2 regions of the Kitasatospora sp. NPDC033851 genome follow, and region 1 is predicted to be linked to the other one. Evidence: predicted binding sites of a transcription regulator. Region 1 holds the regulator's gene; the other holds the start of a gene.
What was found. Region 1 encodes HrcA, which represses chaperone genes, less so after heat shock. Its sites were predicted from a motif close to TTNGCACTCNGNNNNNCNGAGTGCNAA; they were not measured.

Region 1 (7,838 bases):
GCCCGCGCGGCCGGGTTCGAACACGTCAACCTCGACCTGATCTACGGCACCCCGGGCGAGTCCGACGACGACTGGCGGGCCTCCCTGGACGCCGCCATCGGCGCCGGGCCCGACCACGTCTCCGCGTACTCCCTGATCGTCGAGGAGGGCACCCGGCTCGCCGCCCGGGTCAAGCGCGGCGAACTGCCGATGATCGACGACGACGTGCACGCCGACCGCTACCTCATCGCCGAGGAGGCACTGGGCGCTGCCGGGTACCGGTGGTACGAGGTCTCCAACTGGGCCACCACCCCCGAGGGCCGCTGCCGCCACAACGAGCTCTACTGGACCGGCGCCGACTGGTGGGGAGCCGGCCCCGGCGCCCACAGCCACATCGGCGGCGTCCGCTGGTGGAACGCCAAACACCCCGCCGCCTACGCCCAGGCCCTCACCGAGGGCCGCACCCCGGGCCTGGGCCGCGAGGTCCTGGCGGAGGAGGACCGCCGCGTCGAGCGCATCCTCCTGGAACTGCGCCTGGTCGAGGGCGTCTCCCTCGATCTGCTGACCGGCACCGGCCGCGAGGCCGCCGCCCGGCACCTCGCCGACGGCCTCCTCGCCCCCGAGCCCTACGCGGCAGGCCGCGCCGTCCTCACCCTCCAGGGCAGGCTCCTGGCGGACGCGGTCGTGCGTGACCTGGTGGACTGACATTCGTTGACGTGGGTGTCAGCCGTCGGAGGGAGCGTGCGATGACCGCCATCGATGATCGGATGACCGGGGTCTTCGCGACCCGGTGGTCTTCGAGCGCGGGGTGGTCGAGGAGTACGGGCGGCTACTGCCGTCGCCTGTCGTCACCCTGGTGGTCGAGGTGGTGCCGAAGACCAGTGCCGACCGTGACTACCGGACCAAGCGGGAGCTCTACGCCAAGGGCACTGTCCCCGCGTATCTGATCGTCGACCCGATCAAGGGGGAGTGCGTGCTGCTGACCGAGCTGGGTCAGGATTCCGGGTCCGGACTCCCGAGGTACATGTCGGAGCGGACCAGCAAGTTCGGCGAGCCCGTCCCCATCGACCAGCTCGGCATCAGCTTGGACACCACGGACTTTCAGAAGTACGTCTGACCGGCCTCAGTCCGGCAGGGTCACGAAGTCGATCAGCTCCTCGACCCGGCCCAGGAGTTCGGGTTCCAGGTCCTTGTAGGTGTCGACCTTGGACAGGATGTGCTTCCAGGCGGCCGGGGTGTCCGTCGGCCAGCCGAGGCGGCGGCAGGTGCCTTCCTTCCAGTCCTCGCCGCGGGGGACGGCGGGCCAGGCGGGGATGCCGACGGCGGCGGGCTTCACGGCCTGCCAGATGTCGATGTAGGGGTGGCCGACGACGAGGACGCGGTCGCCGGTGACCCGGGCGGCGATGCGGTGCTCCTTGGTGCCGGGGAGCAGGTGGTCGACCAGGACGCCGAGGCGGCGGCCGGGGCCGGGGGCGAAGTCGGCGACGATCGCGGGCAGGTCGTCGATGCCCCGCAGGTACTCGACGACGACGCCCTCGATGCGCAGGTCGTCGCCCCAGACCCGCTCGACCAGCTCGGCGTCGTGCCGGCCCTCGACGTAGATCCGCGACTCGCGGGCGACCCGGGCGCGGGCGCCGGGGACGGCGATCGAGCCGGAGGCGGTGCGGCGAGGCGTTCGCGGCGCCGCCGGGCCGGCCGGGCGGACCAGGGTGACGGCCTTGCCCTCCAGCAGGAAGCCGCGCGGGACCAGCGGGAACACCCGGTGCTTGCCGAAGCGGTCCTCCAGGGTGACGGTGAACCCCTCGGCGGTCTTCTCACACCGCACCACCGCCCCGCAGAAGCCGGTCGCCGCCTCCTCGACCACCAGGTCCCGCTCGGCGGGCACCTCCGGGGCGGGGGCCTGCTTCTTCCACGGCGGGGTCAGGTCGGGACCGTACTGGCGGCTGCGCATACGGGTGATCATAGGGATGGCGGACGGGCCGTCAGAGGCCCGGCGCGCCCCAGACCGGGAACCAGCGGCTGAGGTCCTTCTCCAGCCGCAGGTCGTTCCCCAGCATCGCGTTGACCTGCAGCTCCAGCGGGCTGTTGCGCTTCTCCCCGCCGCCGGGCATCGGGGCGAAGGGGTAGAAGGTGCCGCGTTTGTAGAGGTAGACCAGGGCCAGGGACTGCCCCTGCGGATTGCGGAAGCCGACCAGGGAGCAGAGCAGCTGCGGCCCGAAGCCGTTCGCCTCCAGTTCGCTGTTGACCGCGTGCAGGTCGTTCACCAGCTCCGGCAGTTCCTCGGGCTGGTGCCGGGCGAGCAGCCAGGAGTAGCCGTAGTCGTCCTTGGAGGCCTCCACCGGGACGCCGCCGCGCTCGGTGTCGGCGTCCAGCAGCGCCCGTACCTGCTGTTCGACCTGGACGAAGGCCGCGCCTTCGACGGCCGCGAAGCAGACCGAGCCGAGCCCGGTGGGGGTGAACGCGGCGCCGGCCTCCAGGGTGAGTGCGGCGGACGGCACGCCGAACAGCTGGTCCAGGTCGGGCTTGACGGGCTTGGTGCGGCCGAACAGGGCGTCCAGGATTCCCACGGCGGTCCTTTCGTCAGCGGAGGTCGGCGGAGGTCGGCGGAGGGTCTGCAGGGGTCGGCGGAGGGTCGGCGGGGGTTCAGTGGCCGAGCTGCTCGGAGATCTTCGCCAGCTGCTCCAGCCGCTTCTCCAGCGTCGGGTGCGTGGAGAGCAGCTGGGAGGCGGTCTCCCGGGCGTTCAGCGCGGGGGCGAAGTAGAAGGCGTTGTAGGGCTGCGCCTGGCGCAGGTCCTTGCTGGGGATGGCCGCGATCTGCCCGGTGACCTTGGTGAGGGCCGAGGCGAGGGCGCTGGGCCGGCCGGTGAGCTGGGCGGCGGCGCGGTCGGCGGCCAGTTCGCGGTAGCGGGAGAGCAGCCGGGTGAGCAGGAAGCTGATCGCGTAGACGACCATCGAGACCAGCGGGATGATCAGCGCGACGATGGCCGCGTTCTGGTCGTTGTTGTTGCGGCCGCCGCCCATGAATCCGCCGTACACGGCGATGCGGGTCATCGCGCCGGCGAGTACGCCGAGGAAGCCGGCGATGGTCATCACCGCGACGTCCCGGTGGGCGACGTGGGACAGCTCGTGGGCGAGGACGCCTTCCAGTTCCTCGGGCTCCAGGCGTCGCAGCAGGCCGGTGGTGACGCAGACGACCGCGTTCTGCGAGTTGCGGCCGGTGGCGAAGGCGTTGGGCATGTCGTTGTCGGCGACCGCCACGCGGGGTTTGGGCATGTCGGCCAGGGCGCAGAGCCGGTCGATCGTGCCGTGCAGTTGGGGGAACTCCTCCGGGGACACCGGGCGGGCGCCCATGGCCCGTTCGGTGATCTTGTCGCTGAACCAGAACTGGGCCACGAACAGCCCGCCGGAGATCAGGACGATCAGCGGCCAGGCGCCGCGCAGCAGCGCGATCAGCAGGCCGGTGAAACCGACGTACAGCAGCCCGATCACGAACATCGTCGCGACCATGCGGCCGGTCAGGCCGCGGTCGGGTGCGAAACGGGTGTGCTGGCCCGAGCTCGACATCGCTTGCTCCTCCATTCGCCGTCGCCTTCGATGCTGCCACCCGGACGGCCTCGTGGCACCACTCGCGCGCCGGGAACCCGTGACGGGAACCCGTGAACGGTGGCCGCCCCGCGGGCCGTACCTGGAACTGCGGGAAGGATCACGCCGGTCCGGCCGTTCCTGCGGCAGGACCCGGGCCTTACACTGGCAGGTACGGTTCTGGCACTCGTGTGTTCAGAGTGCCAAGGTGCCGAGGCCGGACCTTCCGGGAACGGCCGGCAGCAGCACCCGGGGACACCCAGGGACACAGACGGACAACGAGCGAAGACGGAGGTGCGTGCCCCATGGCCGGTGAGGTCCGCCAGCTGGACGACCGCAAGCTCGCCGTGCTCCGCGCGATCGTGCAGGACTACGTGGGCACCGAGGAGCCCGTCGGGTCCAAGGCCCTGGTGGAGCGGCACAACCTCGGGGTCTCGCCGGCGACCGTCCGCAACGACATGGCGGCGCTGGAGGAGGAGGGGTACATCCACCAGCCGCACACCAGCGCCGGCCGCATCCCGACCGACAAGGGGTACCGCCTCTTCGTCGACAAGCTCGCCGAGGTCAAGCCGATGAGCGCCCCCGAGCGCCGGGCGATCCGGCACTTCCTGGACGGCGCGGTCGACCTGGACGACGTGGTCGCGCGCACCGTGCGGCTGCTCGCCCAGCTGACCCGGCAGGTCGCGGTGGTGCAGTACCCGTCGCTGACGCGGTCCACCGTGCGGCACATCGAGCTGGTGGCGCTGGCCCCGGCGAAGGTGATGCTGGTGCTGATCACCAACACCGGCCGGGTCGAGCAGCGGATGGTCGACTGCCCGGGCACGGTCGGCGAGACGGTCCTGGCGGACCTGCGGGCCGCGCTCAACACCAGAGCCGCCGGCCGCCGCCTCCCGGAGGTCCCGGGGCTGCTGGAGGAACTGCCGGCGATGTTCGAGCAGGCCGACCGGCCGACCGTCAGCACGGTCCTGGCGACCCTGTTCGAGACGCTCGCGGAACAGAACGAGGAGCGGATCATGCTGGCCGGCACGGCCAACCTGACCCGCTTCGGCCACGACTTCCCGCTCACCATCCAGCCGGTGCTGGAGGCCCTGGAGGAGCAGGTCATCCTGCTCCGCCTCCTGGGTGAGACCAACGACGCCGCGATGACGGTCCGGATCGGGCGGGAGAACGCCTACGAAGGGCTGATTTCCACCTCGGTCGTGTCGGTCGGTTACGGTTCGGGCGACGAGAGCGTGGCCAAACTGGGTGTGATCGGCCCGACCCGGATGGACTACCCGGGCACAATGGGGGCGGTGCGCGCGGTGGCGCGGTACGTGGGTCAGATCCTGGCCGAGTCGTAGCAAAGACCGCGCGTCCTGGAGATGACGCGCGGTAACCAGTCGCAGCACTACTACAGGCGGAACAAGCGGAGCATTTGGTGGCCACGGACTACTACGCGGTACTCGGCGTCCGACGGGATGCGGGGCAGGACGAGATCAAGAAGGCGTTCCGGCGCCTGGCACGCGAACTGCACCCGGACGTCAACCCGGACCCGAAGACGCAGGAGCGGTTCAAGGAGATCAACGCCGCCTACGAGGTGCTCTCCGATCCGCAGAAGCGCCAGGTCTACGACCTCGGCGGTGACCCGCTGTCGCCGGGCGGCGGTGGCGCGGGCGGTTTCGGCGCCGGCGCGGCGGGCTTCGGCTTCTCCGACATCATGGACGCCTTCTTCGGCGCCGCGGCCGGCCAGCGTGGCCCGCGCTCGCGCACCCGCCGCGGCCAGGACGCCATGATCCGGCTGGAGATCACCCTGGAGGAGGCCGCTTTCGGCACCACCAAGGAGCTCCAGGTCGACACCGCCGTCACCTGCACCACGTGCAGCGGCGAGGGCGCGGCCCCCGGCACCTCCGCCCAGACGTGCGACATGTGTCGCGGCAAGGGCGAGGTCTCCCAGGTCACCAGGTCCTTCCTGGGCCAGGTCATGACCTCCCGTCCCTGCCCGCAGTGCCAGGGCTTCGGCACCGTCGTGCCGACCCCGTGCCCGGAGTGCGCCGGCGACGGCCGGGTCCGCGCCCGTCGCACCCTGACCGTCAAGATCCCGGCCGGTGTCGACAACGGCACCCGGATCCAGCTGGCCGGCGAGGGCGAGGTCGGCCCCGGCGGCGGCCCGGCCGGCGACCTGTACGTCGAGATCGCCGAGACCACCCACACCATCTTCCAGCGGCGCGGCGACGACCTGCACTGCACCGTCACCATCCCGATGACGGCGGCCTCGCTCGGCACCCGGGTGCCGCTGCAGACCCTGGACGGCCTGGAGGAGGTCGACATCAGGCCCGGCACCCAGTCCGGCCAGTCGATCCCGCTGCACGGCCGGGGCATCACCCACCTGCGCGGGGGCGGCCGGGGCGACCTGATAGTGCATGTCGAGGTGAAGACGCCCAGCAAGCTCGACGCCGAGCAGGAGGACCTGCTGCGCCGCCTCGCGGTGCTGCGCGGTGAGGAGCAGCCGTCCGGCCAGTTCGCGCCGGGCCAGCAGGGCCTGTTCTCCCGGCTGAAGGACGCCTTCAACGGCCGGTAGCCGTCCGCGCAGGGGTGCCGGGGGCCCACCCCGGCACCTCTTTCGCGTGTCCCCCCTCAGGCCGTAGGCCGCACCCGGGCCTCAGGCCTCAGCCCGCAGGCCGCACCCCGGAAAGGTTCCCCCGCATGACCGCACCCGTCTTCGTCGTCGAGACCGAGCGGATCGTCGCCGCCGCGCCCGGCACCGTCGTGCGCCTGGACGGCCCGGAGGGGCGGCACGCGGCCGCGGTGAAGCGGCTGGAGCCGGGCGAGTCGGTGACCCTGGCCGACGGGCAGGGGCTCGGCGTGGACGGGACGGTCGCCGAGGTGCTCGGCAAGGACGCGATCGACGTGGCGGTCGCCGCCGTGCGCCGCGAGCCGGAGCCCGCGCCGCGGATCGTCGTCGTCCAGGCGCTGCCCAAGGGCGACCGCGGCGAGCTGGCCGTGGAGACCATGACCGAGGTCGGCGTGGACGTGGTCATCCCGTGGGCGGCCTCGCGCTGCATCACCCAGTGGAAGGGCGAGCGCGGCGCCAAGGCGCTCGCCAAGTGGCGGGCCACCGCCCGCGAGGCGGGCAAGCAGTCCCGCCGGCTGCGCTTCCCCGAGGTCCGCGACCCGATGACCACCAGGCAGCTGGCGCCCGTCCTCGCGCGGGCCGCGTTCGCCGCCGTGCTGCACGAGGAGGGCGCCGAGCCGCTGGCGCACGCCGCGCTGCCCGAGGCCGGCGACCTCGTGCTGGTGGTCGGCCCGGAGGGCGGGGTGTCCCCGGAGGAGCTGGCCGCGTTCGCCGAGGCGGGCGCGAAGCCGTACCGGCTGGGCCCCTCGGTGCTGCGCACCTCCACCGCCGGGGTGGCCGCCGGCGCGCTGCTGCTGGGACGCACCGGCCGCTGGGCGTAGCCCGGACCGGGCCGTGGCCCGTGCACCGGGGCCGCGGCCCGTACTACGGCCGCGCGGCGCGGTCCAGCGGGCTCACCCGAGGGGCCCGACTCTTGCCGGAAAGCCCGGCGGCTCGTACGCGTACGTGCCTACGCTGGACCGCGTGACGGACTCCCTGAGCACCTCCGCGGGCGCCTATCTGCGCCACCCCCACCTGCACGGCGACCTGATCACCTTCGTCGCCGAGAACGACCTCTGGCTCGCCCCGCTGGACGGCGGCCGGGCCTGGCGGCTGACGGCCGACCACCGGCCGGTCCACGACCCCCGGTTCTCCCCGGACGGGCGGCACATCGCCTTCACCTCCACCCGGGACGGCGCGCCCGAGGTGCACGTGGTGCCGGTGGACGGCGGCCCGTCCCGCCGGCTCACCCACTGGGGCAGCGGCCAGACCCGGGTGCAGGGCTGGACGGCCGACGGCCGCCCGATCGCCACCACCACCGCCGGCCAGGCCACCCTGCGCCGCACCTGGGCGCACGCCGTGCCGCTGGACGGCGGCGAGCCCGCGCGGCTGCCGTACGGGCCGATCGGCGGGATCGCCTTCGAGCCCGGCGGGGACCGGGTGCTGCTGGCCAGTGCCGCGATCCGCGAACCGGCCTGGTGGAAGCGCTACCGGGGCGGCCGGGCCGGCAAGCTGTGGCTGGGCCGGGACGAATTCGTCCGCGTCCACGAGGGGTTGGACGGCCAGCTGTCCTCGCCGCTGTGGGTGGCCGGCCCTGCGGGCGGGCCGGGCGGGCAGGGCGGGCAGGGCGGCCGGATCGCCTTCCTGTCCGACCACGAGGGCGTCGGCGAGCTGTGGTCCAGCCTCC
Region 2 (7,838 bases), on a different contig from region 1:
GACCTCGCGCCGGTCCTCGCTCGCCTCGGCGATCAGGCGGCCGTCCGGGCCCCAGACCGCGCTGCCGCCGCAGGTGTGCCAGGGGCCGGTGTGGCCGATGTGGTTGGCGAGCACCGTGTAGAGGGTGTTGTCGAGCGCGCGGGCGGGGAACCAGGTGCGGGACTCGTGGTAGCCGTGGCCCCTGCTGAACAGCGCGCCGACCAGGTAGGCGTGGCAGCCGTCGAGCGCGGCGGCGCGGGCGTGCTCGGGGAAGCCGGAGTCGTAGCAGATGCCGAGGCCGAGCCGCCAGCCGTCCAGCTCCAGCGTGCAGCCGGCCGTCCCGGGGCGGTAGAGGTCGCGTTCGGCCTTGAACAGGTACTGCTTGTCGTAACGGGTGACGAAGCCGCCGTCGGCGCCGATGACGAGGGCGGAGATCCGCAGGTCGGCACCGTCCTGCACGGCGGCACCGACGACGGCGACGGCCCCCGTCTCGCGGCACGCTTCGGCGATCGGAGCGAGGCGCGGATCGCCGGGCTGGACGGTGTACTTGAGCGGGTCGGCGCGGATCAGCTCGGGCTCGTACCCGGAGAGGAACTTCTCGGTGAACAGCACCAGGCGGGCACCGGCGCCGGCGGCCTCGCGGATCAGCTCGGCGGCCTGGGCGGCGTTGGCGGATATGTCGCCGGCCACGGCCTGGGTCTGGACGGTGGCGATCCGCAGCGGCCGCTCGGGGTATCCGGCGGTGACGGTGGGGACGGCGGGGGCGGGGGCAGGGGCGGTGGTCACGGCGGTCACGCTAGCGGACGGCCTCGGACCGGTGACGTGGTCTCAACTGGCTCTCTTGTGCGGCCGGTCGGCAGTGTTGCTCAGGGTGTCGTCGTCCCGAACGCGGTGGTCCGGGACGGCGTGGTCCGGGACACCGTGGTCCGGAAAGCCGTCGTTCAGCGGTACGTCGTCGTCCAGTGGCACGCCGTCGCCCGGTGCGCCGTCGTCCAGCGGGTCGGTGGGGTGGGGCGACCGGATGGAAGGCACGATGACCCGCTGAACCCTGGGCCTGGTACGCCAGTTGACCCGCCGTACGTCGCGGGCCAGCGCGCCGGGGCGCCAGAGCTCGATCACGGTGGTCACGGCGCCCAGCACGATCCCGGCGGCCAGCCAGCCGCCCAGTACGTCGCTGGGCCAGTGCACGCCGAGCGCGACCCGGGTCCAGCCGATGGTCAGCACCGTCGCCGCTGCCACCGCGCAGGCCGCGGTCCGGCCCCGGCGGCGAACCCGGTACCAGACCAGGCCGACCAGGACGGCGCAGGTGATCGCCGAGGCCATGGCGTGCCCGGAGGGGAAAGCCGGTCCGCCGGCGTGCGAGACCGGGTCGGAGAAACTGGGCCGCCTGCGGTCGAAGGCCAGCTTCAGTGCCCATTGGGCGCCCCAGCCGACCAGGGTCTGGGCGGCCACCCAGCCGGCCAGGACCCGCGCACCGATCAACCAGAGCCAGACGGCGGCGATTCCGAGGAGTGTACGCATGGTGACGGTGCCGCCGATGTCCGAGAGCGTCTGCACCGCGGCGGTCCAGATCCGGTGCTCCCGGGCGTAGGTGTGCAGTTCGCCGATCCACTCCTGGTCGAAGCGGATCAGCGGGCGCCAGTGGCCCGTCACCAGGGCCGCCAGGAGGCCGAAGAGCGCGGCACAAACCAACACGACCGCGGCGTCCCGAAGGAGACTGCGGTTACGCGCAGTGACGGTGGTCGTGCTGTTGGTCAGGTGCATGGCTGACACCTTCCCAGTGTCCTGCGCCGATCAGGAGCTGGAGCGATAGCGATTTGGCATCGTTTGTGAGGAGGTCCTGCGTGCGCCGGGGCGTGGGCGCGGGCGGAAACCGGGAGTGTGCGGGAACGCGCGCGGCCGTTCGCCTGTTCAACGGGTAGGCGGCCGGCGCGTGAGGGTCGAGTGAAGAAATCACTCCCGGAACGGTCGCCCGAGGGCACGGGATGTACCCGGGTGGTCACCGAGCGTCCAAAGTCGGGGTGAAAACCGGCAGGATACTGCATCACGGGGAAGAATCTGAGTGACTTGGGAATGTTGTCCGGAATCTGTTCGTTGGATCGTTACGTGTGAGCCCCGGGGCGGGGCCCGCACTTCTTGCCCTCGGGGCAGGCAGGCAGACCTCGGCAACACCAGCAAAGGGAGCAAGCATGGCCACCCGTGCCGTCGTTCGCGACAGGGCCGACCGGACTCGCGCGGCCCGCCCGACCAACCTTGAGGCCGACCGTGACCTGGTCGGCATGTACCTCGACGAGATCGCCAGGACGCCCCTGCTCGATGCCGCCGAGGAGGTCGAGCTCTCGCTGCGGATCGAGGCCGGGGTGTACGCCCAGCACCTGCTGGACGAGGAGGGACTCCCCGACGGCGTCACGCGCGAGGAGCTGGAGACGATAGCCGCCGACGCCGAGCGCGCCAAGGACGTCTTCATCCGCTCCAACCTCCGGCTCGTGGTCGCGGTCGCCCGCCGGTACCCGCGCAGCGGCCTCCCGCTGCTGGACCTCATCCAGGAGGGCAACGCGGGCCTGGTGCGCGCCGTCGAGAAGTTCGACTACGCCAAGGGCTTCAAGTTCTCCACGTACGCGACGTGGTGGATCCGGCAGGCGATCACCCGGTCCATCGCCGACCAGTCCCGCACCATCCGGCTGCCCGTGCACCTGGTGGAGGAGCTGGGGCGGATCCGGCGGGTGCAGCGAGAGAAGTCCAAGGAGCTGGGGCGGGAGCCCGAGCCGGCCGAGATCGCGGCCGAGTTGGACACCACCGAGGCTCGGATCAAGGACGTCCTGGACTGGGCGCGCGACCCGGTCAGCCTCAACATGTCGGTCGACGACGAGGGCGAGACCCAGTTCGGCGACCTGGTCGAGGACACCGGGGCGACGTCCCCGGAGGACGCCGTGATGGTCATGCTCCGCCGTGAGGAACTGGACGATCTGATCGGGCGGTTGGACGACCGCACGGCCTCGATCATCCGGTCCCGCTACGGGATGGAGGACGGTCGCGAGCGCACCCTCACCGAGGTGGGCAAGCAGCACGGCCTCACCCGCGAGCGGATCCGCCAGATCGAGAAGCACGCGCTGGCCGAGCTGAAGAAGATCGCCGACCACGCGGGCTTCGAAGCCGCCTGACCGGAAGGCCTGTCGAGCCCCCGACCGGGTCCTGGTGCGGAGCGCTCCGCACCAGGACCCGAGGCGTGCCACGGGGCTCTTAGGCTGGAGGGGCAGGACGAGGCGAGCAACGGAGTGGACAGGGTGAGCGAGCAGGAACAGGACCGGCCGACGGACCAGGCTCAGGACCGCCAGGCGCAGGCCCAGGACGACCAGGCCCAGGACCGGGACCGCGAGGAGCAGGACCGCCAGGGCCGGGGCCAGGGCGGGGAGTCGCAGAAGAAGCCCGCGGCCAAGGCCCGGCTGGTCTTCCGGGACCCGTTGGACCAGCAGTCCCGGGACGACACCGACGCCGGCTGGGGCGGGCGCTCCGGGGCGGGGGAGAGCGGCGGGCGGGGGCTGGACTGGTACCTGAGCCAGCGCCCGCCCCACCACGGGGACTGAGGACGGGCGAGCGCGGTCAGCGCAGCGGCGTGACCAGCGCGTCGCGGATCTCGGTCAGCAGTTGGACCTCCTTGGCCTCTGCCTCCGCCGCCGCCTCGGTGAAGGACTTGCGGCGGGCCGCCATCCTGTTCATGGGCACGATCAGAACGAAGTAGACGACGGCCGCGGTGATCAGGAACTGCAGGGCGGCGCTGAGCACCGATCCCCACAGGATGAGGATTCCGGACGTGACCTCACCGGTCGCGCTCACCTCGCAGGGCCCCTTGAGGCAGGAACTGTAGGAACCCAGGTCCTTCGTTCCGAACACACCGACAATCGGATTGATCACGCCTTTGACGAAGGCGTTGATGATATTGGTGAAAGCGGCACCGATGACCACGGCGACGGCGAGTTCGACGACATTTCCACGCAGCAGGAATTCCTTGAAGCCCTTCATGCCGCCTCGAACGACGAAGTCGTTTCCGGGTTACGGGTGATCTTCCGAAGCTCCGGATTGACAACCCGTCCGGCCCAGCGCGCCCCCGCCGGGCGGCGGCAGACCGGCCCGCGCGGGCCCGAGCGCGAGCGCGGCCGCCACCGCGAGCAGCACCAGCGCGGGCACCCCGGCCCGCCGCCGCACCGCGCTGCGCCAGCGGTGCCACCCGCCGCACCCGCGCCGGATCGGCGGAAAGCTCGGCACCTCCTGCCGGGGCGGCACGGCGGGCGCGGGCAGCGGGACGGAGAAGCTCACGGTCGTCATCGACGCACCTCCGAAAGGTCCGGCAGCCGACCCCCGGTGGACCGGCTGACGACCCCCACGATGCGCCGTCGGGGCGGACTCGGAAAGCGGTTTCCCTCAGGCTGTGGACAAACCGCCCCCTGTGGACAAGTTCGTACACTCGCGCGAGTGGATCCGACTCTTCCGCGGTGACAAAAGCGGTGTGAAAAGACGCGGAGAGACGGGGGAGGGCGCGAAAAGGCCCGCCGCCCCCGCAGGAATGCGGGGCCGACGGGCCTTTCCGAGGACTGCTGGGCGCCTGGGTCGTTCCGTCCCGGGGCCGGGGATCAGCTCGCGGCCGGAGCCGGGCTGGACGGCGCCGAGGAGCCCGTGCTCGAAGTGGGCGCCGGGGTGGACGACGTCGACGAGGTCGACGAAGACCCGGAGCCGACCGAGCTGCTGGAGGAGGAGCGGCTGTCGGTCCGGTAGAAGCCGGATCCCTTGAACACGACACCCACCGCCGAGAAGACCTTGCGAAGCCGTCCCTGGCAGTCGGGGCACGTGGTCAGCGCCTCGTCGGTGAACTTCTGCACCGCCTCCAGGCCGTTGCCGCACTCGGTGCACTGGTACTGGTACGTGGGCACTTGTCTTCCTCCTGGCACTCTCGCCTTATGAGTGCTAACGATGGTCAATGATGCGGCATTCCGCTGGATCAGTCCAGCGACTCCGGTGTGAGATGCGACCGGCCTCGGCCTGGTCTCGGCTGCCGGACCACCGCTCGCTCAGCCCTTGGCCGTGCCCACCAGCTGCGCAGCACCCCCGCGCTCCCCGGAGGCCGCTTCGGAAGCCGACGCGGAGGCCGCTCCGGAGGTCGCGACGATCCGGCCGCGCCCCGCGCTCGGCGCCACCAGCAGGTGTCGCAGCGAGAACAGCGTGACCAGCCCCAGTCCGGCGCCGATCAACGGCACCAGGAAGCCGGTGGACGGCCCGTGCCCGTCGATCAGCTTCCCGGCCGCCATCGAGCCGACCGCCAGGCCCAGCCCGATGGCACCGGTCAGCCAGGTGAAGGCCTCCGTCTTGGCGCCGTCCGCGACCAGCGTCTCGACTAGGGTGTAGCCGCTGATCAGGGTCGGCGCGATGGCCAGACCGCAGACCAGCCCGGCCACGGTGAGAGCGACCAGGTTGGGCATCGCCCACAGCGTGGAGCAGCCCAGCACCAGCAGCGCGTAGCTGATCAGCATCCGCTGCTGGACGGGCCGGCGCCAGGCGATCACGCCGTACAGCACGCCGGCCAGCATGGAGCCGCCCGCGAAGATCCCGTAGACGGTGCCGCCCGCGGCGTGCTGTCCGACGGAGTCGGCGAAGGCGTTGACCGAGACCTGCATGCCGCCGAACACCGCGCCGACCCCGAGGAAGGTCCCGGCGAGCAGCCGGACGCCGGGGGAGGCGAGTGCCGAGGCGCGCTTGGTGCCGGGCTGCTGCACGATCCGGGCGGGGGCGGTGCGCCGCTGGGCGGCGAAGGCCAGGCCGCCGGCGACGGTCAGCGCGGCCTCGGCGACCAGGGCGGCCGCCGGGTTGGCGAGGGCGGCGATGCCGGAGGCCAGGATCGGGCCGATCACGAAGGTGAACTCGTCGGTCACGGACTCGAAGGCGAACGCGGTGCTCACCCGGGCCGCCGAGGCGTCGGAGGGGCCGTCGGCGGTGAACCGGGCGATCCAGCGGGCCCGGACCATCGCGCCGATCTGCGGCACGCTCGCACCGGCCGGCACGGCGGCCAGGAACAGGCTCCAGGCCGGGGCGTGCCCCAGTGCCAGCGCGATCAGGGCGCCGACCGAGGCCCCGTGCACGAGGACGGTCGGGACCAGTACCGCGGACTGCCCGTACCGGTCGGCCAGCCGCCCGGTCTGCGGCCCGATCAGGGCCTGGGCGACGGCGGCGACGGCGGTGACGGTACCGGCGGTGCCGTACGAGCCGTGGGTCTGGGTGACGAGCAGCAGGATGCCCATGCTGAGCATCGCGTAGGGCAGTCGCGCGACGAGGGCGGGGGCCAGGAAGGTCCAGGCCCCGGGGGTGCGCAGCAGCTCGCCGTACCCGACTCGGGTGGGGGTCCGGGCTGCGGTGGTGTCCGCGGTGGTGTCCGCGGCGCGGTCGACCGTTCGGCGGGCCGTCACGGTCGGTCCTTCCTGCTGCCTGGTAGCGCGGCAGGGCATGGGGTGGCCCCGACGGCGCCGAGAGTCGTCCTCTCGCGCGTCGACCGGGGTGATACCGGGTCGGCCCGGTGTGGTTGCCGGGGGTGGACCGCGGCCGCCGAGCGGTCGCGCCAACTCTGCGTCAGGCAGATGCTGGGGTGTTCTGAGCGGTGGTTATACGGCGTGGTCGAACCAGCATACAGTTACGCGCGTAGATCCCGCTAGTCCACCCCTTTCCCGGCGACCCCGGAACGCCCCGGGCACCCCGACCACCCCACCCGCTCCGAGCGCTCCGAGCGCCCCGAGCGCCCTGAGCACCCCCACCCGCCCCCAGTGCCCCGGAGGCATCCGGGCTCACCGCCCGTTGAGCCACCCCGCGAGCTTGCCGCCCCTGTCCACGGCCCGCAGCCGCCGCTCCGCCGCCTCGCCGACCTCGTCCGTGGTGACCACCAGCAGCTCGTCCCCGCCGCGCAGCACCGTCGCCTTGTCCGGCACGAAGGAGTTGCCCTCGCGCACGACGAGGGTGACCGCCGCGCCCTTGGGCAGCCGCAGCTCGCCGATCTCCACGCCGGACATCCGGGAGGTGGGGGAGAGCGCGACCGACAGCAGGTGCCCGTGCAGCTTCTCCAGCGGGGCGGACTCGATGCCGAGGTCCTGGCCCATCGCGCCCTCGCCGATCCGCAGCCGCTTGGCCACCCACGGCAGGGTCGGCCCCTGGAGCAGGGTGAAGACGACGACCAGGATGAAGACGATGTTGAACACGTCCGCGGCCTTGTGCGCGCCCGACACGACCGGGATGGTGGCCAGCACGATGGGCACCGCCCCGCGCAGCCCGGCCCAGCTCAGCAGCGCCTGTTCGCGGGCCGGCACCTTGAACGGGGTCAGTGACACCACCACCGACAGGGGCCGGGCCAGGAAGACCAGCACGGCGCCTATGACGAGCGCGGGCACCACGGAGGAGCCCATGGTCGCGGGCGTGCAGAGCAGGCCGAGCAGGACGAACATGCCGATCTGCCCGATCCAGGCCAGCCCGTCGGCGAAGCCGCGGACGGCCGGTCCGTGCGGCAGCTTGGAGTTCCCGAGGATCACCGCACTGATGTAGACGGCGAGGAAGCCGGAGCCGTGCAGCAGGGCGCCGCCCGCGTAGGCGAGCACGGTGAGCGCCATCACGGCGATCGGGTAGAGGCCCGAGGAGGGCAGCGCGACGTGCTTGATCCCGTAGGCGCCGAGCTTGCCGACGGCGAAGCCGACCACCGCGCCGATCGCCAGCTCGGCGAGGATCGTGCCGACCAGGACGTACCAGGAGTCCAGTTCCCCGGTGGTGGCGAAGGCGACGACCAGGATGACCACGGGCGCGTCGTTGAAGCCGGACTCGGCCTCCAGCAGACC

Region 2: the regulator HrcA is predicted to act here: its motif matches at 4,916-4,942, upstream of ACZ51D_RS06275 (FmdB family zinc ribbon protein).

The regions. Positions count from the first base shown of each region.
Region 1 is NZ_JBVIRL010000008.1:52,835-60,672, forward strand. It holds gene hemW (radical SAM family heme chaperone HemW) at 1-684, shown strand, start outside; gene ACZ51D_RS17395 (Uma2 family endonuclease) at 770-1,096, shown strand; gene ACZ51D_RS17400 (DUF3097 domain-containing protein) at 1,103-1,930, opposite strand; gene pspAB (PspA-associated protein PspAB) at 1,962-2,546, opposite strand; gene htpX (zinc metalloprotease HtpX) at 2,623-3,543, opposite strand; gene hrcA (heat-inducible transcriptional repressor HrcA) at 3,867-4,901, shown strand; gene dnaJ (molecular chaperone DnaJ) at 4,979-6,118, shown strand; gene ACZ51D_RS17425 (16S rRNA (uracil(1498)-N(3))-methyltransferase) at 6,244-6,993, shown strand; gene ACZ51D_RS17430 (S41 family peptidase) at 7,136-7,838, shown strand, end outside.
Region 2 is NZ_JBVIRL010000002.1:701,244-709,081, reverse strand. It holds gene ACZ51D_RS06305 (carbon-nitrogen hydrolase family protein) at 1-765, opposite strand, end outside; gene ACZ51D_RS06300 (phosphatase PAP2 family protein) at 808-1,743, opposite strand; gene ACZ51D_RS06295 (sigma-70 family RNA polymerase sigma factor) at 2,169-3,140, shown strand; gene ACZ51D_RS06290 (hypothetical protein) at 3,264-3,563, shown strand; gene mscL (large conductance mechanosensitive channel protein MscL) at 3,580-3,999, opposite strand; gene ACZ51D_RS06280 (hypothetical protein) at 4,030-4,302, opposite strand; gene ACZ51D_RS06275 (FmdB family zinc ribbon protein) at 4,608-4,904, opposite strand; gene ACZ51D_RS06270 (MFS transporter) at 5,043-6,431, opposite strand; gene ACZ51D_RS06265 (potassium/proton antiporter) at 6,804-7,838, opposite strand, start outside.